DNA from 4 places in the Variovorax sp. OAS795 genome. Region 3 is predicted to be linked to each of the others. Evidence: predicted binding sites of a transcription regulator. Region 3 holds the regulator's gene; each other region holds the start of a gene.
What was found. The regulator LexA, encoded in region 3, represses DNA repair genes until DNA is damaged. The targets are predictions, from matches to a motif close to ACTGTATNNNNATACAGT.
Positions count from the first base shown of each region.

Region 1: the regulator LexA is predicted to act here: its motif matches at 1,951-1,968, upstream of recA (recombinase RecA).
Region 2: the regulator LexA is predicted to act here: its motif matches at 3,332-3,349, upstream of ABID97_RS20095 (DNA topoisomerase IV subunit B).
Region 4: the regulator LexA is predicted to act here: its motif matches at 2,840-2,857, upstream of ABID97_RS04485 (ATP-dependent helicase).

Region 1 is NZ_JBEPOH010000001.1:458,234-463,708, forward strand. Features, by position in the region: gene ABID97_RS02265 (SRPBCC family protein) at 1-281, opposite strand, end outside; gene recX (recombination regulator RecX) at 250-723, opposite strand; gene recA (recombinase RecA) at 772-1,887, opposite strand; gene ABID97_RS02280 (MarR family winged helix-turn-helix transcriptional regulator) at 2,033-2,518, shown strand; gene ABID97_RS02285 (response regulator) at 2,586-3,260, shown strand; gene ABID97_RS02290 (sensor histidine kinase) at 3,298-4,743, shown strand; gene ABID97_RS02295 (sporulation protein) at 4,759-4,965, opposite strand; gene ABID97_RS02300 (biotin--[acetyl-CoA-carboxylase] ligase) at 4,974-5,475, opposite strand, start outside.
Region 2 is NZ_JBEPOH010000001.1:4,153,175-4,158,649, forward strand. Features, by position in the region: gene parC (DNA topoisomerase IV subunit A) at 1-296, opposite strand, end outside; partial or broken gene ABID97_RS20090 (lytic transglycosylase domain-containing protein) at 384-1,275, opposite strand; gene ABID97_RS20095 (DNA topoisomerase IV subunit B) at 1,302-3,299, opposite strand; gene ABID97_RS20100 (DUF2846 domain-containing protein) at 3,456-3,908, opposite strand; gene ABID97_RS20105 (hypothetical protein) at 3,905-4,222, opposite strand; gene ABID97_RS20110 (MFS transporter) at 4,508-5,475, shown strand, end outside.
Region 3 is NZ_JBEPOH010000001.1:3,507,903-3,513,377, forward strand. Features, by position in the region: gene kdsB (3-deoxy-manno-octulosonate cytidylyltransferase) at 1-465, shown strand, start outside; gene adk (adenylate kinase) at 600-1,256, shown strand; gene ABID97_RS16980 (asparaginase) at 1,269-2,264, opposite strand; gene lexA (transcriptional repressor LexA) at 2,337-3,011, shown strand; gene ABID97_RS16990 (hypothetical protein) at 3,151-3,522, shown strand; gene ABID97_RS16995 (D-2-hydroxyacid dehydrogenase family protein) at 3,614-4,621, shown strand; gene ABID97_RS17000 (MFS transporter) at 4,682-5,475, shown strand, end outside.
Region 4 is NZ_JBEPOH010000001.1:926,697-932,171, reverse strand. Features, by position in the region: gene hpf (ribosome hibernation-promoting factor, HPF/YfiA family) at 62-391, opposite strand; gene ABID97_RS04485 (ATP-dependent helicase) at 710-2,827, opposite strand; gene corA (magnesium/cobalt transporter CorA) at 3,045-4,031, shown strand; gene ABID97_RS04475 (5'-methylthioadenosine/adenosylhomocysteine nucleosidase) at 4,024-4,809, opposite strand; gene ABID97_RS04470 (ABC transporter substrate-binding protein) at 4,813-5,475, opposite strand, start outside.

The DNA.
Region 1 (5,475 bases), 3.0 Mb from region 3:
ATTTCGGGCACGCCTTCGGGCGCGACCCAATGGTCGAGCACGCCAAGTTCGTTGGCGGGTGCGAAGCGCAGGCGGGCTTCGCCGTCCGGCGTCGTGGCCACCCAGTGATCGCCGTGCGGAACCAAGGCGCTCTTCGCCAGGCCACTGGCCCAGTCGGGCAGGCGCGCCGGGTCGGAGGCCAGCGCATAGGCGCGGCGCCAGTCGCAGGCCACGCGCTGCGTGACGACGCGGGACTGCATCGCGCCGCCTTCATTCGCTTGTTTCGTTGTCGTCGTCGCCATCGAAATCGCTCCTGAGTACCTTGGCCACCACGGCGCCCGAAAAGCCGCGCGCCAATAGAAAGCGCATCTGTTTGGCGCGCTCCTTGGCGTCGGCGGGCGGCGCGTCGAAACGGCGTCGCCACAAGGCCGTGGCGCGCGCCACTTCGGTGCCTTGCAGGCTGGCCACTGCTTCTGCGATGGCCTCGGGCGCGATGCCCTTGGCCTGCAGTTCCTGGCGCACCCGCAAGGCGCCGGACCGGGCGGCGCGCTGGTTCAACACCGAGGCCACCACGCGCGGCTCGCTGATGAAATCCTTGGCGGCCAGTTCGTCGAGCGCGCGGGCCAGCGTGCCGGGCTCTTCTTCGTGCCGGGCCAGCTTGCGCTCCAGTTCCGCGCGCGAATGTTCGCGCTGGCTCAGGAGCCGCAATGCGCGGCCTTTGAGGGAGGGGGCGCCGAAAGCCATGCCGGGTGTTGCCTGGCGCGGCCTTGGAGCAGGCCGCGCCGTGCTGGCTTACTCGCCCTTGTCGGCCTTCTCTGCCTTGGAAGCCTTGGCAGGCTTCTCGGCCTTTTCTGGCGTGGCGTCGGCATCGGCCGCGAGCAGCGGAATGCCCAGCGACTCGCGCACCTTGTTCTCGATTTCGCGCGACAGCTCGGGGTTCTCGCGCAGGAACTCGCGCGCGTTGTCGCGGCCCTGGCCGATCTTTTCGCCGTTGTAGGCGTACCAGGCGCCCGACTTGTCGAGGATCTTGGCGGTCACGCCCATGTCGATGATCTCGCCTTCGCGGCTGATGCCTTCGCCGAACAGGATGTCGAACTCGGCCGTCTTGAACGGAGGGCTGACCTTGTTCTTCACCACCTTGACCTTGGTTTCGTTGCCGATGGCCTCGTCGCCTTTCTTGATGGTGCCGATGCGGCGGATGTCCAGGCGCACCGAGGCGTAGAACTTCAGCGCGTTGCCGCCGGTGGTGGTTTCGGGCGAGCCGAACATCACGCCGATCTTCATGCGGATCTGGTTGATGAAGATGACCATGCAGTTGGTCTTCTTGATGGTGGCGGTGAGTTTGCGCAGGGCCTGGCTCATCAGGCGGGCCTGCAGGCCGGGCAGCGAGTCGCCCATTTCGCCTTCGATTTCGGCCTTGGGCGTGAGCGCGGCGACCGAGTCGATGACGATCAGGTCGACGGCGCCCGAGCGCACCAGCGAATCGACGATCTCGAGCGCCTGCTCGCCGGTGTCGGGCTGGCTGATCAGCAGGTCGGACAGGTTCACGCCGAGCTTCTGGGCGTATTGCACGTCGAGCGCATGCTCGGCATCGACGAAGGCGCAGGTGCCGGCCTGCTTCTGCATGGCGGCGATGACCTGCAGGGTGAGCGTGGTCTTGCCCGAGGATTCCGGGCCGTAGATCTCGATGACGCGGCCGCGCGGCAGGCCGCCGACGCCCAGTGCGATGTCCAGGCCCAGCGAGCCGGTGGAGACCACCTGGATGTCCTCGAGCGCCTCGCCCTCCCCCAGCCGCATGATCGTGCCCTTGCCGAACTGCTTTTCGATCTGGGCCAGCGCGGCCTGCAGGGCCTTGGCCTTTTCACTGTTGGCGACCGAGATGCTTGCGCCCTTGACGACTGCGTCCATGTGGAATCTCCTTGAAAATCAACGGTTTGTGTGAGGTTGCCATCCATCTGCTTTTAACCACAGGCTGGATGCTTGAACAGTAGTGTAGGGGTTCGTTGGTTTGAGTAAACTCATTTTTTGGTCAGTTTGCTTTACTATTTAGCGGATGGCCGAAACCGCTTTTCCGACCGATGCCGACGCCTGGCGGCAAACCCACCTGGGGCGGCTGCTGGGCCATGCGATGCGCCGCTTCGACGAGCGCGTGCTCGAACTCATGGCGCACGACGTCGACGTGCCGCTGGCGCTGTCGAACCTGGCGGCCCGCGCCCAGGTGAGTGCCGCGCACATCCACATCACGCGGCACCTGGCGCGCGAGGGTTCGCGCCTGACCGACATGGCCGCACGCGCCGGCATGACCAAGCAGGCGATGGGCGCTCTGGTGGACCAGTGCGAGGCCTGGGGCCTGGTGACGCGCGGGCCCGACCCGCTCGACGCCCGCGCGCGGCGCGTGCTCTTCACTGCCGACGGGCTGGCGTGGCTCGACGCCTTCCGCAGCGCGGTGACGCAGGCCGAGCGCGAATTCCGCGCCAGCGTGGGCAGCGACGTGGCCACGGTGGTAACCATCGGTCTGGAAGCCTATACAGCGGGCTAGACTCGGCCAGCGAGACATATGTGAACGCGGCGCCAGCGCGGCGCCCGAACCCGGCCGGAGGTGGCTCATGCGGATTCTGATTGCCGAAGACGACCAGGTGCTGGCCGATGCCCTGCTGCGCAGCCTGCGCACCTCGGGCGCGGCGGTGGACCACGTGGCGAACGGCTCGCAGGCCGATACCGCCCTCATGACACACAGCGAGTTCGACCTGCTGATCCTCGACCTGGGGCTGCCCAACCTGCACGGCATCGAGATACTGAAGCGGCTGCGCGCGCGCGGCTCGCAGCTGCCGGTGCTGGTGCTCACCGCGGCCGACAGCGTGGAAGAGCGCGTCAAGGGCCTGGACCACGGCGCCGACGACTACATGGCCAAGCCCTTCAGCCTGCAGGAGCTCGAAGCGCGCGTGCGGGCGCTCACGCGGCGCGGCATGGGCGCCACCAGCAACACGATCCGGCACGGCCCGCTGGTCTACGACCAGGCCGGCCGCGTGGCCACCATCGACGGCAAGATGGTCGAGCTCTCGGCGCGCGAACTGGGCCTGCTCGAAGTGCTGCTGCAGCGCGCGGGCCGGCTGGTCAGCAAGGACCAGCTGGTGGAGCGCCTGTGCGAATGGGGCGAGGAGGTGAGCCTCAACGCGATCGAGGTGTACATCCACCGCCTGCGCAAGAAGATCGAGAAGGGGCCGGTGCGCATCGCCACGGTGCGCGGCCTCGGCTACTGCCTCGAAAAAATCCAGCAATGACGCCCGGGCGTGCCCGGCGGCCCGGAGGCCGCAAGCCTTGAAATTGTTCCAGCGCGCGCAGCGCTCCCTGTTCGGCGAGATCCTCGACTGGATGCTCACGCCGCTCTTGCTGCTGGTGCCGGTGAGCATCGGCGTGACGTGGCTGGTGGCGCAGGGCATCGCCAATGCGCCTTTCGACCGTGCGCTCGAATACAACGTGCAGACCTTGGCGCGGCTGGTCACGGTGCAGCAGGGACAGACGGAGTTCGTGCTGCCGCAGCCCGCGCGCGAGATCCTGCGGGCCGACGATGCCGACCGCGTGTACTACCAGCTGCTGGACAGCCACGGCAAGCTGCTCAGCGGCGAACCCGACGTGCCGCATCCCAACACCGACGAGCCCCCGGTCACGGGCGTGGTCACGCTGCGCAATGGCGAAATGCGCGGCAAGCCGGTGCGCGTGGCCTCGCTCTGGCTGGCCGACGGCGACGACGACGCGGTGACGGCGCTGTTGCAGGTGGCCGAGACGCGCGAGAAGCAGTCGGTGCTGGCCACCGAGATCATCAAGGGCGTGCTGCTGCCGCAGTTCGCCATCCTGCCATTGGCCGTGCTGCTGATCTGGCTGGCGCTGGTGCGCGGCATCAAGCCGCTGTCGGTGGTGGAGGCGCGCATCCGCGAGCGGCGCCCGGGCGACCTGAGCCCGCTCGACGAATCGTCGGTGCCGCTGGAAGTGGTGCCGCTGGTGTCCTCGGTCAACGAGCTGCTCGACAAGCTCAACGAATCGATCCACACCCAGAAGCGCTTCCTGGCCGACGCGGCGCACCAGCTCAAGACGCCGCTCGCGGGCCTGCGCATGCAGGCCGACCTGGCCCAGCGCGAAGGGGCCAATGCCGACGAGCTCAAGCAGTCGCTCAAGCAGATCGGCCGCGCCAGCGTGCGGGCCACGCACACGGTGAACCAGCTGCTGTCGCTGGCGCGCGCCGAGAGCACCGGCGCCGGCACCGGCCGCCAGCCCTGCGACCTGGCCCGGCTCACGATCGAGGTGGTGCGCGAAGCGGTGCCGCGCGCCATCGAGAAGCGCATCGACCTGGGCTACGACGGCGCCGAGGCAGGCGCGCCGGGCGTGGTGCTCGAGGGCAACCCGACGCTGCTGAAGGAGCTGGTGCGCAACCTGCTCGACAACGCAATCAACTACACGCCATCGACCGCCGAACGGCCCGGCGTGATCACCGCGCGCGTGCTGGCCGACCCGTTCGGCCACGTGGTGCTGCTGCAGGTGGAGGACAACGGCCCGGGCATCGCGGAATCCGACCGGGAGCTGGTGTTCGAGCCCTTCTACCGGGTGCTGGGCAACGAGGCCGATGGCTCGGGGCTGGGCCTGCCGATCGTGCGCGAGATTGCCAACCAGCACCATGCGCAGGTCAAGCTCGAAGATGCGCACCCGGGCCGGCAACCGCCGGGCGCCCGCTTCACGGTGCGCTTCGAGGGCGAAGCAGCGGTGCCCTGAATCGCGTCCGGCGCGTCAGGGCGCGCCGTTGCCGCTCTTGCTGTCCTTGCTGTCCTTGCGGACCTGGAGCCATTCGGGGTGGACCTGGCGCGCGAGGCGCTGCGGTTCGCGCTCGTTGAGGCTCGCGGGCGCCAGCGCGAAACCGGCAAGGTCGCCGCGCGACCAGAGCCAGTAGCCGATGTTGGCAAGGAGCAGGGCGGCGACCAGCAGGCGCAGTTTCATCGGGATCCTCAAAAGGCCATGCCGCGCGGACGCACGCTGACTTCGTCGCTCGAGATCATCTGCAATCCGGCGGCGGTGCGCACCTGCAGTTCGCCGCCCCAGGCCACGCCTTCGCACAGGCCGACGCTGCCGTCGCTGAGCTGCACCTCGCGGCCTCGCAGCGCGTCGCGCGCGGCAAAGCGTTCGGCAAAGGGCACGAAGCCCTCGGCCTCGAAAACCTGCACGCTGCGCACCAGCGGCACGGCCAGTTCGGCCAGCACCTGGGGCGCCGTGGCCTCTGCGCGCCATTGGCGCAGCCACGCGGGCGGGGTGCGCATGCCCTCCGCGTCGCGGGGGCCGATGTTGATGCCGATGCCGATCACCAGGTAGCGCGGCGTGGCCGGGCCCTCGGCGCGGCCCGCATGCGGCATGGCGGTTTCGATCAGGATGCCGGCGAGCTTGCGGTCGTCCACCCACAGGTCGTTGGGCCACTTGAGGGCAACTTTGGCATCGCCCGAGGGGTCGAGGCTT
Region 2 (5,475 bases), 650 kb from region 3:
GCCTGGTCGCTGTGCGGATGGAAGCGGCCGAGCACGTCGCCCACCACGCGCGCGCTCTTCACGGGCTTGGCGCCCACGGTGCCGTTGGCGCCGCCGAAGCCCAGGCCCATGCGCGACATCGAATAGAGAATGCGCCGCTGCACCGGCTTCTGGCCGTCGGACACATCGGGCAGTGCGCGGCCCTTGACCACGCTGAGTGCGTATTCGAGGTAGGCGGTTTGTGCGTAGTCGGCCAGCGTGAGGGTGGTGTCGCCGTCGGTGGGACCCTGGAGATCGAGCGGAGGTTGGGAGTCCATGGAGAAGAGAGAAAGAGAAACAGTTGCGGGCCGTGCGCTTGCGCGTTCAGCCTGGAGTGAAAGCCTCGAGAAGGCGCGGATGCGGCATCAGGACACCGGCGTCTCGGCCGTGGCGTCCGGCACCGGCGGCTGCTCCGGGGCACGGGGCATCGCCGGCATGCTGCCCGGCGAATCGGGCGGCATGTTGCCGCGGCCCAGGGCACCGCCCTTGGGCACCACCAGTTCCATGCGGATGCGTCCGGGCGCCCGGCCGCCCCGCGCGGCGCTGCCGCTGCCGCCGCCCGCCGCCACGGAGGGCTTGAGGTAGGCATAGAGCTGCAGCACCGTCTGCACGTAGTTCTGCGTTTCCTTGTAGTTGGGGATCTTGTTGCCCGCGCGCTGCACCGCGCCTTCGCCCGCGTTGTAGGCGGCCAGCGCCAGTTCGATCTGGCCCGGGAACATGGCGATCAGGTCGCGAAGGTAGCGCGAGCCCGCGGCGATGTTGATGCGCGGATCGAACAGCTTCTTCTCGATGCTGCTGCGCTTGTCCGCCGAGACCGCCATAGCGCTGGGCCGTGGCCGGCATGAGCTGCATGAGGCCCATCGCACCCTTGGGCGAGACGGCCTGCGCGTCAAAGCCCGATTCGGTGGCGATCAGCGCCTGTAGAAGTTCATAGTCGATCGAATGCTTGTCCGCCGCATCGCGCAGCGCGGCCTTGGCGGTCTTGTAGCTGGGCGAGGCCTCGAACAGCGCGAGCAGGGTCTGGGACGCGGGCGGCACCTTGCCGTCGAGCTTGCGGCCACCGCGCCCGAGCGGCGAGATGCCCTGCGAGGTGTCGAAGCTCTGTCCGCCGCGAAAGAAGATCTGGTAGCGCTCGTCGATCTTTTCGGATGCGAAATGGGCCACGCCCTTGGTGTCGATGTAGCCGTAGATGTCAGCGGCGTGCGCCAGCCCGTGCTGCGCGCAGAGCAGCAGCAGGGCCAGGAACAACGGACGCATGAAATCTGGGATTTTCACGAGGGTGGTCAAACATCGATGTCGACATCGTCGGCGCGCAATTCCATCAGCTCGCGCCGCGCGGCTGCCTCGCCCTTGCCCATGAGCTTGGTGATCTCTCCCTGGGTGGACGTGAAGTCGAAGCGCCCCAGCTGCACTTTCATGAGGCGCCGGGTATCGGGATTGAGCGTGGTTTCCCACAATTGTTCCGCGCTCATTTCGCCCAGGCCCTTGAAGCGGCTGATGCTCCAGGCGCCTTCGCGAACGCCGTCCTTGCGCAATTTGTCGAGCGTGGCGGTCAGTTCGCCCTCGTCCAGCGCATAGACCTTGGAGGCCGGCTTCTTGCCCCGCGCAGGGGCATCGACGCGAAAGAGTGGCGGCTTTGCGACATAGACGTGGCCGGCTTCGATGAGCTTGGGAAAGTGCCGGAAGAACAGCGTGAGCAGCAGCACCTGGATGTGCGAGCCGTCGACGTCGGCGTCGGAAAGGATGCAGACCTTGCCGTAGCGCAGCCCGCTCATGTCGGGCGAATCGTTGGGGCCATGCGGATCGACGCCCACGGCCACCGAGATGTCGTGGATCTCGGTGTTGGCAAACAGCCGGTCGCGCTCGACCTCCCAGGTGTTCAGCACCTTGCCGCGCAAGGGCAGGATGGCCTGGCTCTCCTTGTCGCGGCCCATCTTGGCGCTGCCCCCGGCCGAGTCGCCCTCGACCAGGAAGACCTCGTTGTGGCTGATGTCCTTGCTCTCGCAATCCGTCAGCTTGCCGGGCAGCACGGCCACGCCGGAGCCCTTGCGCTTCTCGACCTTCTGGCCGGCACGCTGCCGCGTCTGTGCGGCCTTGATGGCCAGTTCGGCGAGCTTCCTGCCGTAGTCGACGTGCTGGTTGAGCCACAGCTCGAGCGCGGGCCGCACGAAGCTGGACACCAGCCGCACGGCGTCACGCGAATTGAGGCGCTCCTTGATCTGGCCCTGGAACTGCGGGTCGAGCACCTTGGCGCTCAGCACGTACGAGGCACGCGCGAACACGTCTTCCGGCAAGAGCTTCACGCCCTTGGGCAGCAGCGAGTGCAGTTCGATGAAGCCCTTCACCGCCGTGAAGAGGCCGTCGCGCAGGCCGCTTTCATGCGTGCCGCCGGCGCTGGTGGGAATCAGGTTGACGTAGCTCTCGCGCACCGGCTGGCCGTCTTCGGTGAAGGCCACGCACCAGTCGGCGCCCTCGCCTTCGGCGAAGTTGTCGGCGTTCTTGTCGGCATGGCCGCTGCCTTCGAACAGCGGAATGACGGGATCGCCGCTGAGCGTCTGCATCAGGTAGTCGCTCAGGCCGCCCTTGTAGAGCCACTGCTGCGTTTCCTTGGTCTTCTCGACCGTGAGCGTGACGCTCACGCCGGGCATCAGCACGGCCTTGCTGCGCAGCAGGTGCGTGAGTTCGCCCATCGGCAGCGCGGCGGTCTCGAAGTACTTCGCATCGGGCCAGGCGCGCACGGTGGTGCCCTGCTTGCGCTCCCCGGCTTCGAGCTTGCGGATTTCCAGCGGCTCGATCACGTCGCCCGCGCTGAAGGCCAGCCTGGCCGACGAGCCTTCGCGGTGCGAGACGACCTCGAGCCGCTTGGAGAGCGCATTGGTCACCGACACGCCCACGCCATGCAGGCCGCCCGAGAAGCTGTAGGCGCCGCCCGAGCCCTTGTCGAACTTGCCGCCGGCATGCAGCCGGGTGAACACCAGCTCGACCACGGGCGCCTTTTCCTCGGGGTGCAGGCCGAAGGGAATGCCGCGGCCGTCGTCCTCGATGCTGACCGAGTTGTCGGCGTGCAGCGTGACCTTGATCTTCTTGCCATAGCCCGCCAGCGCCTCGTCGGCCGCGTTGTCCAGCACCTCCTGGATGATGTGCAGCGGGTTGTCGGTGCGGGTGTACATGCCCGGTCGCTGCTTCACGGGCTCGAGGCCCTTGAGCACGCGGATGGAGCCTTCCGAGTACCCGGAGGACGCGGACGATGAACTGGGGGGAGTCTTGGGGGGAGTCGCCATGGGGGCGGATTGTAGTCAGTCGCGATCAAACAACTGGATACCCATACAGGCACGTCCCGTCTACAGCTGGGAGGACTCCTGGCCGAACCTTGCGACACGGGAGTGAAATGGCCCGACCGCCGCAGTGTTGGCGGCCGGCCCTCCTATTGCTGTGCCTTACTTGGCGGCTGTAACCGTACCGGTATAGCTCAGCGAGCCGAGTTCGGCCTTGGCCTTTTCGGCGGATTCGAGCTCGATAACCACGCGGCCGACCAAAAGACCGAACGAGGGAGAAGTGCGAAGGTATTTGACTTCGTTTTCCGCAAGCGTGAAGCTAGCCGTCTTCTCGGTCTCGGTCGAGGAAGCCGCCACGTAGTTGCCAGCCGGCCGATCCACGTAGAAGAAGCCGCCAGGCTTGGACGTGCCCACGACGTCATTGTTCAGCCGGATTTCAGGCTGGACCGCGGCGCCGAACATCGACGCCGAGCGGAAGAAATAGATGCGCCCTTCGCCACCCTTGAGGCTGGGCATGGAGCTGGCCATATCCTGGTACTTGACGCCGCTTGCGCAGCCTGCAGCCAGAATGGTGATGGCCGCGATGGCGGCGAATTTCAGGACGGTTCTTCTCATGGTTGAGTTCCTTTTGGAAGCGGGACTGGGGCAGTCAGGGATGAGTAGCGCGCTTCGGCCGGCAGGTAGAAGCCTTGCAGCGCACTGTTGCGAACGACGAGCCAGGCCTCGTGAACCTGCTGGCCTTCGATGCTGAACACGATGTCGACGGGTCGATACACCAAGCCTTCGCTCACGCGACCGACCGAAACCCAATGGCTCTCGGCAGGAATCAGCCGGCTATAGCCGGTTTCGAGCCGAAGCGGCAAGGGGGCTGTGAAGTGCAGGTCAGGCGGCGAGTTCGCGCGCTCGGCGACTCCGATCTGGACGGGCACGGAGCGCACTGCGGGCGCGCAGCCGGCCAAGGTCGCGGCAAGTGCCACGAGCACGCACGCAGCATGACATCTTGTTCGGCTCATGGAAGCCCTCCCCAGTCGTTTGTATTTTCAGAAATGTAACCACGACTGGAACGGCCGACCGTGAGGTTCGCACGGTATTGAAGGGGTTCGTGCAATCTCACCGTTTTGATGCGCTTTGTGCATCAAACCTCGTCCCATAAATCATCAACGGCCAACGTGCCGCAGCCCTGCTGCCGTACGCAACTCGCTACATTCAACGCCATGCAAGCCTCCGCTCCCACTCTCTCGGTCAAGCAGGTACTGATCTGCGGCGCCATGATCGTCACGCTCTCGATGGGCATCCGCCACGGCTTCGGGCTCTGGCTGCAGCCGATCACGCAGGCGCAAGACTGGACCCGCCAGACTTTCTCGTTCGCGCTGGCCATCCAGAACCTGTCGTGGGGCATCTTCGGCGTGTTCGCGGGCATGCTGGCCGACCGCTTCGGGGCCTTCAGGGTCCTGGTCGGCGGCGCCGCGTTCTATGCGCTGGGGCTCCTGGGCATGGCGTATTCGCCCACCCCGCTCCTGTTCACGCTGAGCGCCGGCGTGCTGATCGGCGCGGCACAGGCGGGCACGACCTATGCGGTGGTCTACGGCGTCATCGGCCGGCAGATTCCGGCCGAGCGGCGCTCGTGGGCCATGGGCGTGGCGGCGGCGGCCGGCTCCTTCGGGCAATTCTTGATGGCGCCGATCGAAGGCAGGTTGATCGGCACCCTGGGCTGGCAGACCGCGCTGGCGGTGGTGGCGGTGCTGGTGCTGGTGATCGTGCCGCTGGCTTTCGGGCTGCGCGAACCCCAGCGCGGGGCACTGGCGGGGCACCGGGACCAATCGGTGCTGCAGGCCGTGGGCGAGGCCTTCCGCTATCCGAGCTTCGGCCTGCTGATGGCCGGGTATTTCGTCTGCGGCTTCCAGCTGGCGTTCATCGGCATCCACATGCCGACCTACCTGCGCGACCAGCGCCTGGCGGCCGACGTGGCGGGCTACGCGCTGGCGCTGATCGGGCTCTTCAACGTGTTCGGCACCTACACGGTGGGGCTGCTCGGGCAGAAGATGGCCAAGCGCAAGATCCTGGCGGCCATCTACTTCGCGCGGGCCGTGTCGATCGTGCTGTTCCTGCTGGTGCCGATCTCGCCGCTCAGCGTGTACGTTTTCTCTGCCGCCATGGGCTTTCTCTGGCTTTCGACGGTGCC
Region 3 (5,475 bases):
ATCGACCCGGCGCTGATCGACGCGGTGGCCTCGACGCTGGCGGCGCATCCGGAAGCCGCCATGAGCACGGCGGTGCACGAGATCGATTCGCTGGACGACTTCCTGAACCCGAACGTGGTGAAGGCCGTACTCGACGCCGGCGGCAACGCGCTCTACTTCAGCCGCGCGCCCATCCCCTGGTGGCGCGACGGCGCCACCGGGGGCGCACCGCCGCGCGTGCTGCCCTCGCCTGCGCCGCTGCGCCATATCGGCATCTACGGCTACCGCGCCGCTTTCGTGCGCATGTTTCCTTCACTGGCGTCCGCGCCCATCGAGTCCACCGAAGCGCTCGAGCAGTTGCGCGCGCTGTGGCACGGCCATCGCATCGCCGTGCATGTGAGCCAGACCGCGCCCGGACCGGGCATCGACACGCCCGAAGACCTTGCCCGGGTGCGGGCGGTCTTCGCGGCCCGCCAGGCGCCCTGAAACCCATCCGCTCCAGCGGCGTAACCGGGAATTCTTCACGCTGACGCATGCTATCCTCGACGCAATTCCGCCTTGCACGGCCCTGGGGCCGGCGCTGGGCGCGACACAAGATCTAAGAACCGTCCGAGGACACCATGAGACTAATTTTGCTGGGCGCGCCCGGGGCGGGCAAAGGCACGCAAGCGGCCTTCATCTGCCAGAAATACGGCATTCCTCAAATTTCCACCGGCGACATGCTGCGCGCGGCCGTCAAGGCCGGCACGCCGCTCGGACAACAGGCCAAGGCCATCATGGAATCCGGTGGCCTCGTGAGCGACGACCTGATCATCAACCTCGTGAAGGAACGCATCGCGCAGCCCGATTGCGCCGATGGCTTCCTGTTCGACGGATTCCCGCGCACCATTCCGCAAGCCGACGCCATGAAGGCGGCGGGCGTCAAGCTCGACTACGTGCTCGAAATCGATGTGCCCTTCAGCGACATCATCGAACGCATGAGCGGCCGGCGTTCGCATCCGGCATCGGGCCGCACCTACCACGTGAAGTTCAACCCGCCCAAGGTCGAAGGCAAGGACGACGTGACGGGCGAGGACCTGATCCAGCGCAAGGACGACGAGGAAGAAACCGTGCGCAAGCGCCTGGAGGTCTACAGCCAGCAGACGCGTCCGCTGGTGGACTATTACTCGGCCTGGGCCAAGGAAGACCCGGCCGCGGCGCCGAAGTACCGCGCCATCAAGGGCGTGGGTACCGTCGACGAGATCACCCAGCGCGCCCTGGCTGCCCTCGGCAGCTGAACGCGAGCCGCATCAAGCGGCCGCCGGCTCCTCGCTCAGTTCCAGCATCAGGGCGATGCGCGCCTTGACCGGCGTGAGTGCGCCGGCATCGCGCAAGCGATCGTCCGCCCTTGGCAGGATGCGTCCGCTCGTGCAGCGTGTGGCACGGAGCACCGCCACGCCAGCGTCCTGCGCACGCAGCGCAGCGGCTTCCAGCGCGTGGTGCACCGTGCCGTTGCCGGTCGCCGCAATGACGAGTCCGTGCATCGGCTCGGCCACGCCCGCCGCGCGCTCCTGCAGCAGCATGTCGATGACCGCGCCGCTCGCACCGGCATGGCTCGTCACGATCTCGACCCTGGCCCAGCGCAGCGCCGCGCCTACGTTCGCTGCCAGCATTTTCGAGTGGGCGTTCCCCGTCGATCGCGGCCAGTCCCGAAGACGCCGCACCACGCCCTCTTCCACGTAGCCCACCGGGCCCGCATCGCCCGATGAGAACGCATCGGGACGGTAGGTGTGCACCTTCTGCACGTCCGGTGCGCCGTGGACCGTGCCGGCGCAAACCACCGTCACGCCCTCTGCACCCGGCGTGGCCGCCACCGCAATGGCATCGCGCACATTCTGGGGACCGTCGGGCGACAGCGAGCTTGCGGGACGCATGGCGCAGGTCAGCACCACCGGCTTGCCGGCGGCGAGCACCGAGTGGAGAAAGAAAGCGGTCTCTTCGATGGTGTCTGTTCCGTGCGTGATCACCACGCCAACCACGTCGGCCTCCGAGAGCCACGCGGCGCAGCGACGGGCAAGTTGCAGCAGGACATCGAATTCCATGTCCTTGCTGTCGAGCTGCGCCACCTGCTCCGCTTCGAGCGACAGGCCTTCGGGGGCGTCGATGCCGCCGAGCAGGTCCGCGACGCCGACCTCGCCCGCGGTGTAGCCGATGTTGTCGCCTTCACTGGCAGCGCGGCCCGCGATGGTGCCGCCCGTGCCCAGCACCACGACGCGGCGCACGTTCGGTGAATTGGAATTGACCATGCTTGCCAACTTTTAAAAACTGGTTAAAAATACAGCTACTGGATATTCAGCCAGTGCCGCAAGGAACCATCTATGCAGTTCGCCGTGAAGCTTACCGCCCGCCAGCAGCAAATCCTGGACTTGATCCAAAGCGCCATTGCGCGTACCGGCGCGCCGCCCACGCGGGCCGAGATCGCCAATGAACTCGGCTTCAAGTCCGCCAACGCGGCCGAAGAACACCTGCAGGCGCTGGCCCGCAAGGGTGTGATCGAACTCGTGAGCGGCACTTCGCGCGGCATCCGCCTCAAGGGCGATGCGCTGCGCTCGCTCAACGAGTCGCGCAACAACCAGTTCTCCCTTTCGCTGCCCGGCATGGCGCAGCTGGCGCTGCCGCTCATCGGCCGCGTTGCGGCGGGCTCGCCCATCCTGGCGCAGGAGCACGTCGACCAGACCTACTACGTCGAGAACACGCTGTTCCAGCGCCAGCCCGACTATCTGCTGAAGGTGCGCGGCATGTCCATGCGCGACGCCGGCATCATGGACGGCGACCTGCTCGCGGTGCAGGCCACCAAGGAAGCGCGCAACGGACAGATCGTGGTCGCCCGCCTCGGCGACGAAGTCACGGTCAAGCGCCTCAAGCGCAACAAGCAGGTCATCGAGCTGCATGCCGAGAACCCCGACTACCCGACCATCGTGGTCCAGCCCGGTGAACCTTTCGAGATCGAAGGCCTGGCGGTCGGCCTCATCCGCAACACGATGCTGATGTAGGCCCCTCGGGCCTGCACAGGCAGCACCCCATCCGGCCGCAACAGGTGGCGGGCGTATGGCGCAAGGTCGCCATCACCCTGTTTGCGTCCCTTCAAAGAAATCCTGCCTGTGTTCAACCTCAGACTTTCTTGGAGTTCACATGGGAATCGCCCTCCTCACCATCGTCGATTTGTGGATGCCTCTGCAATCGCTCGCAAACCGCCTGCTGCCGGCGCGCCGTCCGCGTCACCGCGATGGCGGCACTGCATCCACGGCCCTGCGCCATGCCGCGGTACGACCGGCCTGCACGGCCCGGCCCCAAGGTGCGCCGGCTCCCAAGACGGCGCCGGCGCCGAGCCGGCCGCTTCGCGTCATCCGGGTGGTCGACGGGCCCCAGGGTGAAAAACGCAGCACCAACCGCGTGGTGATCTCCGGCCGCATGGCAGACGTCTGCGCCGAACTCGACCGGCTCGCCGCGCTCGAAGCCATGGAGGCGCTGCGCACCGCGCCCCGCCCCACGCACCTGCACTGACCCCCGCACACCCCGGTGACCCTGGCCGGGCGCGGGTATCCAAACGTTCACGCGCGCGCCATGCCAATGCTGCGAGGCACAATGGCACGCCATGAACATTGTGATCCTCGACGATTACCAGGACGCCGTGCGCAAGCTGCGCTGCGCCGCCAAGCTGGACGCGTACGCGGCCAAGGTCTACACCAACACGGTCAAGGGCATCGGCCAGCTTTCGGTTCGCCTGAAGGATGCCGACGTCATCGTGCTGATCCGCGAACGCACCCACATCTCGCGCCAGCTGATCGAAAAACTCCCCAAGCTCAAGCTCATCTCGCAGACCGGGCGCGTGGGCGGCCACATCGACGTCACGGCCTGCACCGAGCGCGGCGTAGCAGTGGCCGAGGGCACCGGCTCTCCCCAGGCGCCCGCGGAGCTGACATGGGCGCTGATCATGGCGGCCATGCGCCGCCTGCCGCAGTACATCAGCAACCTCAAGCACGGCGCGTGGCAGCAGTCGGGGCTCAAGTCGGCCTCGATGCCGCCCAATTTTGGGCTCGGCTCGGTGCTCAAGGGCAAGACGCTGTGCATCTGGGGCTACGGGCGCATCGGCCAGCTGGTGGCGCGCTACGGGCAGGCCTTCGGCATGCAGGTGGTCATCTGGGGCCGCGAAGCCAGTTGTGCCAAGGCCCGGTCGGACGGCTTCCAGGTGGCACAGAACCGCCAGGAATTCTTTGCCGCCGCCGACGTGCTGTCCGTTCACCTGCGGCTCAACGAGGAGACCACCGGCCTGGTCAAGCTCGAAGACCTTTCGCGCATGAAGCCGACCGCACTCTTCGTCAACACCTCGCGCGCCGAGCTGGTGGAGGCCGACGCGCTGCTGGCCGCGCTCAATCGCGGCCGTCCGGGGCTGGCTGCCGTCGACGTGTTCGAGAGCGAACCGCCGCTTCAGGGCCATGCGCTGCTGCGCCTGGAGAACTGCATCTGCACGCCGCACATCGGCTATGTCGAACAGGACAGCTACGAGAGCTACTTCGGCCAGGCTTTCGACAACGTCGTGAGCTTCATCAAGGGCAATCCCACCAACATCGTGAATCCCGGCGCCCTGCAGGTTCGCCGGTGATCGCATGAGCCGCCGGGTCGCCCCAGGGCCGATCGCACAACCGAAGGCGAAGGTCCTCCAGTGACCCGGGCCGCTCACCGGGGCGCGCTCTGGGCGCTGCTGGCCGGCAATTTCGTGATCGGCACCGGCGTGATGGTGGTGCCCGGCACCTTGAACGAAATCAGCACCTCGCTCGCGGTGAGCGTCGCCACCGCGGGCCAGCTGATCACGGTCGCCGCGGTCGTGATGTGCCTCGGCGCCCCACTGCTGGCGGCGGTGGTCGCGGGCTGGGACCGCCGCCAGTTGCTCGCCCTCACGCTCGTCTGGTATGCCCTCGGGCATGTGGTTGCGGCCCTGATGCCGAGCTTCGGCGCGCTGCTGCCGGTGCGCATGCTCACGGTGGTGGCGCCGGCCATCTTCACGCCCCAGGCGGCAGCCTGCGCCGGCATGCTGGTGCCGCCGGAGCAACGTGGTCGCGCGGTGACCTTCGTCTTTCTCGGCTGGTCGATGGCCTCGGTGCTGGGCCTGCCGATCGGGGCACTGATCGGCGGGCACCTGGGATGGCGCATGGCCTTCACCGCGGTTGCACTGCTCAGCGTGGCAAGCGCAGCCTCCATCTGGCTGACACTGCCGCGCGATATCCGGCCTGCGGCGCTGACGGCCGCCGCATGGTCGCGCGTGCTGCGCAGCCCGGTGCTGATGGGCATCGTGTCCGTCACGGCGCTCCAGGGTGCCGGCCAGTTCGTCCTGTTCAGCTATTTCGGGCCCTTGCTGAAGCGCAACTTCGGCGCCGACCCCACCACGCTGAGCTTGATGTGGGCCCTGTTCGGCACCTGCGGCCTCGTGGGCAACATGCTGGTGAGCCGGTTCATCGA
Region 4 (5,475 bases), 2.6 Mb from region 3:
AACAAAAAGCCGCCCTTGGGCGGCTTGTCGCAGGGGCCGAAAGCCCTTGCCCGTGGCTTGGCTACATCACCCGCTTGGGCGCCGTGTGATGGTGGTCCTGCAGGCGGTCCTTGTGGCGAACCACCTGGCGGTCGAGCTTGTCGACCAGCTCATCGACCGCAGCATAGAGATCAGCGTGGCTCGACTCCGCGAACATGTCATTGCCCTTGACGTGAATGTTGCACTCCGCCCTTTGGCGGCGTTCCTTTTCCTTCTGCTTTTCCACCGTGAGGAGCACCTTCACATCGACCACCTGGTCGAAATGCCGTGTGATCCGGTCCAGCTTGCTCGTGACGTAAGTCCGCAAGGCAGGTGTGACGTCGAGGTGATGACCGCTGATCGTCAAATTCATGAATGACCTCCTGAGAATTGACGGTTGGGAAAATGACCCCGCTCCGGAATGAAGCGTGGCCGGCGAAATCAGATGTGGGACGGAGGGAGAAGAGAAAAGAGCGGAAATGAGGGAAGGTCGATTCACTATGCCCAAGCTGTCACGGGTTTGCAATAGTCGGGTTTTCCGGGGGGCGCCCGCATCGTGGCCGCACCGGCCGTTCCGCTACAGCTTCCATAGCTGCCGCCGCAGGCCGGCCAGCTGTCGGCGGCAAGGTGCTGCGCAAGTGTTTCATTGCGTCACCAGCGGTGACCCTGCCGGGCAAAGGGCCGGCCGGATTCAACCCCAGGCGGCGCGCATCCGGTTGCGCAGGTCGATCACCGCGGCCGGCGGCGGAACGGCCGGTGGACGCGCCGGCGGCGCGGGCCAGGTCTGCTGCTCGAAACCCGCGAGATCCGCCTCGGTGATGAAGCGGGTGCGGTTGGCGTACAGGTGCCGGTCGCCGCGCACCGCCTGCTGGGTGACGTAGAAGCGCTGCGGCACCAGCAGGTGCAGGTGGTCGCGCGCCCGGGTCATCGCCACGTAGAGCAGGCGCCTTTCCTCTTCGAGCTCTTGCGCGCCCTGCGCCACGTCGGCCGGCAGGCAGCCGTCGACCACGTTGAGCACATGCACCGAGTTCCATTCCTGCCCCTTGGCCGAGTGGATGGTGGAAAGGATGAGGTAGTCCTCGTCGAGCAAAGGCGGCCCCGGCCGGTCGCTGGTGGCTTCGGGCGGATCGAGCGTGAGCTCGGTCAGGAAGCGCTCCCGCGAGGCATGGGCCGATGCCAGGCGCGCCAGCTGCTCGACGTCGCCGCGCCGCACGCCCGAGGGGTCGTCGTAGAGCCGGTCGAGGTGCGGCAGGTACCAGCGCACGGCCAGTTCCACGTCGGCCGGCCATGCGAGCCCCGGCGCGCACAGCGCCGCGTAGGCTTCGGCGAACACCGCCCATTCGGCGCGCGCGGCCGAGGGCGGCACGAAGCCACGCACCGCCGACACGGGGTCGGCCGCCTGGTCCATGGCGTCCAGCAGCCGCGTGCCGGTGGCGGGCCCGATGCCCGGAATCAGCTGCGTGACGCGAAAACCCGCCATGCGCCCGCGCGGGTTCTCGGCAAAGCGCAGCACCGCGAGCAGATCCTTCACGTGCGAGGCCTCGAGAAACTTGAGGCCGCCATATTTCACGAACGGGATGTTGCGGCGGGCCAGTTCGAGCTCGAGCGGCGCGCTGTGCGTGGAAGCGCGGAACAGCACCGCCTGCGACTTGAGCGCGAGGCCGCCTTCGCGGTGCGCCAGCACCTTGTCGGCCACCCAGACCGCCTGTTGCGCCTCGTCGGGCACCAGCACCAGCTGCGGCCGGCCGGCCGATGGCTTGTCGGTCCAGAGGGTCTTGGCATGCCGCTCGGCCGCGTGCGCGATGACCCGGTTGGAAACGTCGAGGATCGGCTGCGTGGAGCGGTAGTTGCGCTCCAGCGTGACGACCCGGGCAGCCTGCGAAAACTGCGACGGAAAGTCGAGGATGTTACGTACGGTTGCGCCGCGGAACGAGTAAATCGACTGCGCGTCGTCGCCCACCACGGTCACGCCGCGGCCATCGGGCTTGAGCGCAAGAAGAATGGAGGCCTGCAGCAGGTTGGTGTCCTGGTACTCGTCGACCAGCACATGGTCGAAGCGGGCACCGACCAGTTCGGCCAAGGCTGGCTCGGCCACCATGCCGGCCCAATAGAGCAGCAGGTCGTCGTAGTCGAGCACGTTCTGCTGCTGCTTGGCTTCCACATAGGCGCCGAAGAGGCGCTTGAGCTCGGCCTCCCACTCGGCGCACCACGGAAATGCCTGCGCGAGCACGTCCGCCAGCGGCGCGCGCGTATTCACGCAGCGCGAGTAGATCGCGAGGCAGGTGCCCTTGCGCGGAAAGCGGTTCACGCTGGACGACAGGCCGATCTCGTGCCGCACCAGCCCCATCAGGTCCTCGGCGTCGCCGCGGTCGTGGATGGTGAAGTTGTCCTTCAGGCCGATGTGCGCGGCGTACTCGCGCAGCAGGCGCGCTCCGATGCCGTGGAAGGTGCCGGCCCACGGCAGCGCAGGCGGCTTTTCCGACTTGAACCCGAGCACGCGTGCCAGCACCTGCCCTGCGCGGCGCTCCATCTCGATGGCCGCGCGGCGGGAAAAGGTCAGGAGCAGCAGGCGCTGCGGATCGACACCGCCGGCAATCAGGTGCGCGACGCGGTGCGCCAGCGTGCTGGTCTTGCCGGAGCCCGCGCCGGCAATCACCAGCAGCGGCCGCTCGTCGCGGCCGACCAGCGTGCCGATGCCATGTTCGACCGCGGCGCGCTGCGCATCGTTGAGCCCGGAGAGCGCGGCGGCCAGGCGCTCGGCCTGGGTGGCGGCGGCGGCGGAAAAGACGGGGAGCGCAGCGGTCTGCATGGCCGCAACTTTACTGTATGTCCATCCAGATCGGCAGGCTTGCGTCACATGGCCGATGACATAATCGCGCCTCGCTGCAACAGGAGACCGCACCTTGGAAACCGCCCCGTCTCGGCAGCTTTCAACTCCCCCCTGACGCTTGCCTGCGCCGGGCCCGGGAATTGAAAGCGCCCCTTCCCTCGCCCCATCGCCCCAGCCATTTCACGGGAGTGAGCCCATGCTCAACATCTTTACGCTCGCCAACGGCCGCCTCGTCCAGGAAGAGATCGAAGCCCTCGAGGAGCTTTCCAAGTTCCAGCCGATCTGGGTCGACCTCGAATCGCCCACGCTGGAGGAAAAGCGCTGGATCAAGCAGTACTACGGCCTGTCGATTCCCGAGGACGCGATGGACGAGGACATCGAGGAGTCGGCGCGCTTCTATGAAGAAGACAACGGCGAGCTGCACATCCGCTCCGACTTCCTGATCGACGACGACGAGGACCCGCGTTCGGTGCGCGTGGCCTTCATCCTGAATCAGCACAACGCCGAACTGCGCAGCCGCGGCGTGCTGTTCTCGATCCACGACGAGGACGTGCCGGTGTTCCGCCTGCTGCGCATGCGCGCGCGCCGCGCACCGGGGCTCATCGAAGACGCGAAGGAAGTGCTGCTCAAGCTGTTCGACGCGGACGCCGAATACTCGGCCGACACGCTGGAGAACATCTACGACGAACTCGAGGTGGCCGGCAAGAAGGTGCTCGAAGGCAACGTCAGCGACGAGTTGGCCGGCGAAGTGCTGGCCGCCATCGCGCGCCAGGAAGACTTGAACGGCCGCATCCGGCGCAACGTGATGGACACGCGCCGCGCGGTGAGCTTCATGATGCGAAGCCGCATGCTCAACGCCGAGCAGTTCGAGGAAGCGCGGCAGATCCTGCGCGACATCGAATCGCTGGACAACCACACGGCCTTTCTGTTCGACAAGATCAACTTCCTGATGGATGCGACCGTCGGTTTCATCAACATCAACCAGAACAAGACCATCAAGATCTTCTCGGTGGCCAGCGTGGCGCTGCTGCCGCCCACGCTGATCGCGAGCATCTACGGCATGAACTTCAAGCTCATGCCCGAGCTCGACTGGGCGATGGGCTATCCGTACGCGCTGGCGCTGATGGCGGCCAGCGCGCTGGTGCCGATGTGGTACTTCCGCCGGCGCGGCTGGCTCAAGTAGCCGCGGGCGATTCAGGCAAGGAAGGCAGCGTGGCCAGCCACGCGTCGACCAGCGCCAGGCTGTAGCGGCTCGCCACTTCGGCGACGAAGCGCGCGAAGTCGCCGTGCGCGGCATCGTCGGCGCGATCCGAAATCGTCCGCATCGCCGCGAACGGCACCCCGTAGTCGTGGCACACCTGCGCCATCGCGGCGCCTTCCATTTCGACCGCGAGCGCATCGGGCAGGTTGCGCCGGAGTGCCGCGCTCTCGGCGCTGGTCGACACGAAGCGGTCGCCGCTCACCAGCAGGCCGCGGTGCAACTTCGGCGCGCGGATGCCGAACGCGTCCATGGCCGGCTGGCCGATCAGTGCGACCGGATCGCGCAGCACATCTTCCGCCACGCCGGAGAGCGCGTCGGCGATCGCACCATCGGCCGCGAAGCGCGCGATGCCCACGAGCGGCACCTCGTACTTCGGAAAGATCGGCGAGGCATCGAGATCGTGCTGCAGGAGCTCCGATGCCACCACCACGTCGCCCACGTTCACGCCCGGCGCGAGCCCGCCCGCCACCCCCGTGAACACGATGGCCCGCACGCCGAAGCGCTCGAGCAGCACCGTGGCCGTGACCGCGGCTGCGACCTTGCCGATGCGCGAGAGCACCGCGACCACCGGCTGGCCGTGCAGGTGGCCGAGCCAGAAGTCGCGCCCCGCGGCACGCACGCGTTGCTCGTCGGGCATCCGGGCGAGGAGCGCGCCGAGCTCCTCGTGCATGGCGGCCACGATGGCAACGGGCGCACTCATCGGCTACTTGATGTCCACGCCATAGAAGGTGTGGCGACCGAAGGGGCTGAGCTTGAAATCGACCACTTCCTTGCGCACCGGCTTGAGCTGCACCGCATGCGCGATGGTGAACCACGGCGCCTGTTCCTTGAAGATCACCTGCGCCTTCTTGTAGAGCGCATCGCGGTCGGCCTGCTTGGTGGTGCTCTTGGCCTTCAGCACGAGGTCTTCGTACGGCTGGTAGCAGAACTTCGAGATGTTGCTGCCGCTCGCCGACTTGGCCGAGGCGCAGCCCAGCAATGTGTAGAGGAAGTTGTCCGGGTCGCCGTTGTCGCCGGTCCAGCCCAGCATGCCCATCTGGTGCTCGCCGGCCTGCAGGCGCTTGCGGTACTCGCCCCACTCGAAGCTCTTGATCTCGGCCTTGACGTTGATCTTGGCGAGGTCGGCCTGCATCAGCTCGGCAATGCGCTTGGCGTTCGGGTTGTAGGGCCGCTGCACCGGCATGGCCCACAGGTCGGTCGAGAAGCCATCGGGAAAGCCAGCCTGCGCCAGCAGCTTCTTGGCGGCTTCGGGATCGTAGGCATCGTCCTTGACCGCATCGTTGTAGGACCACATGGTCGGCGGGATCGGGTTCTTCGCGGCCACGCCGGTCGACAGGTACACGCCGTCGATGATCGCCTTCTTGTT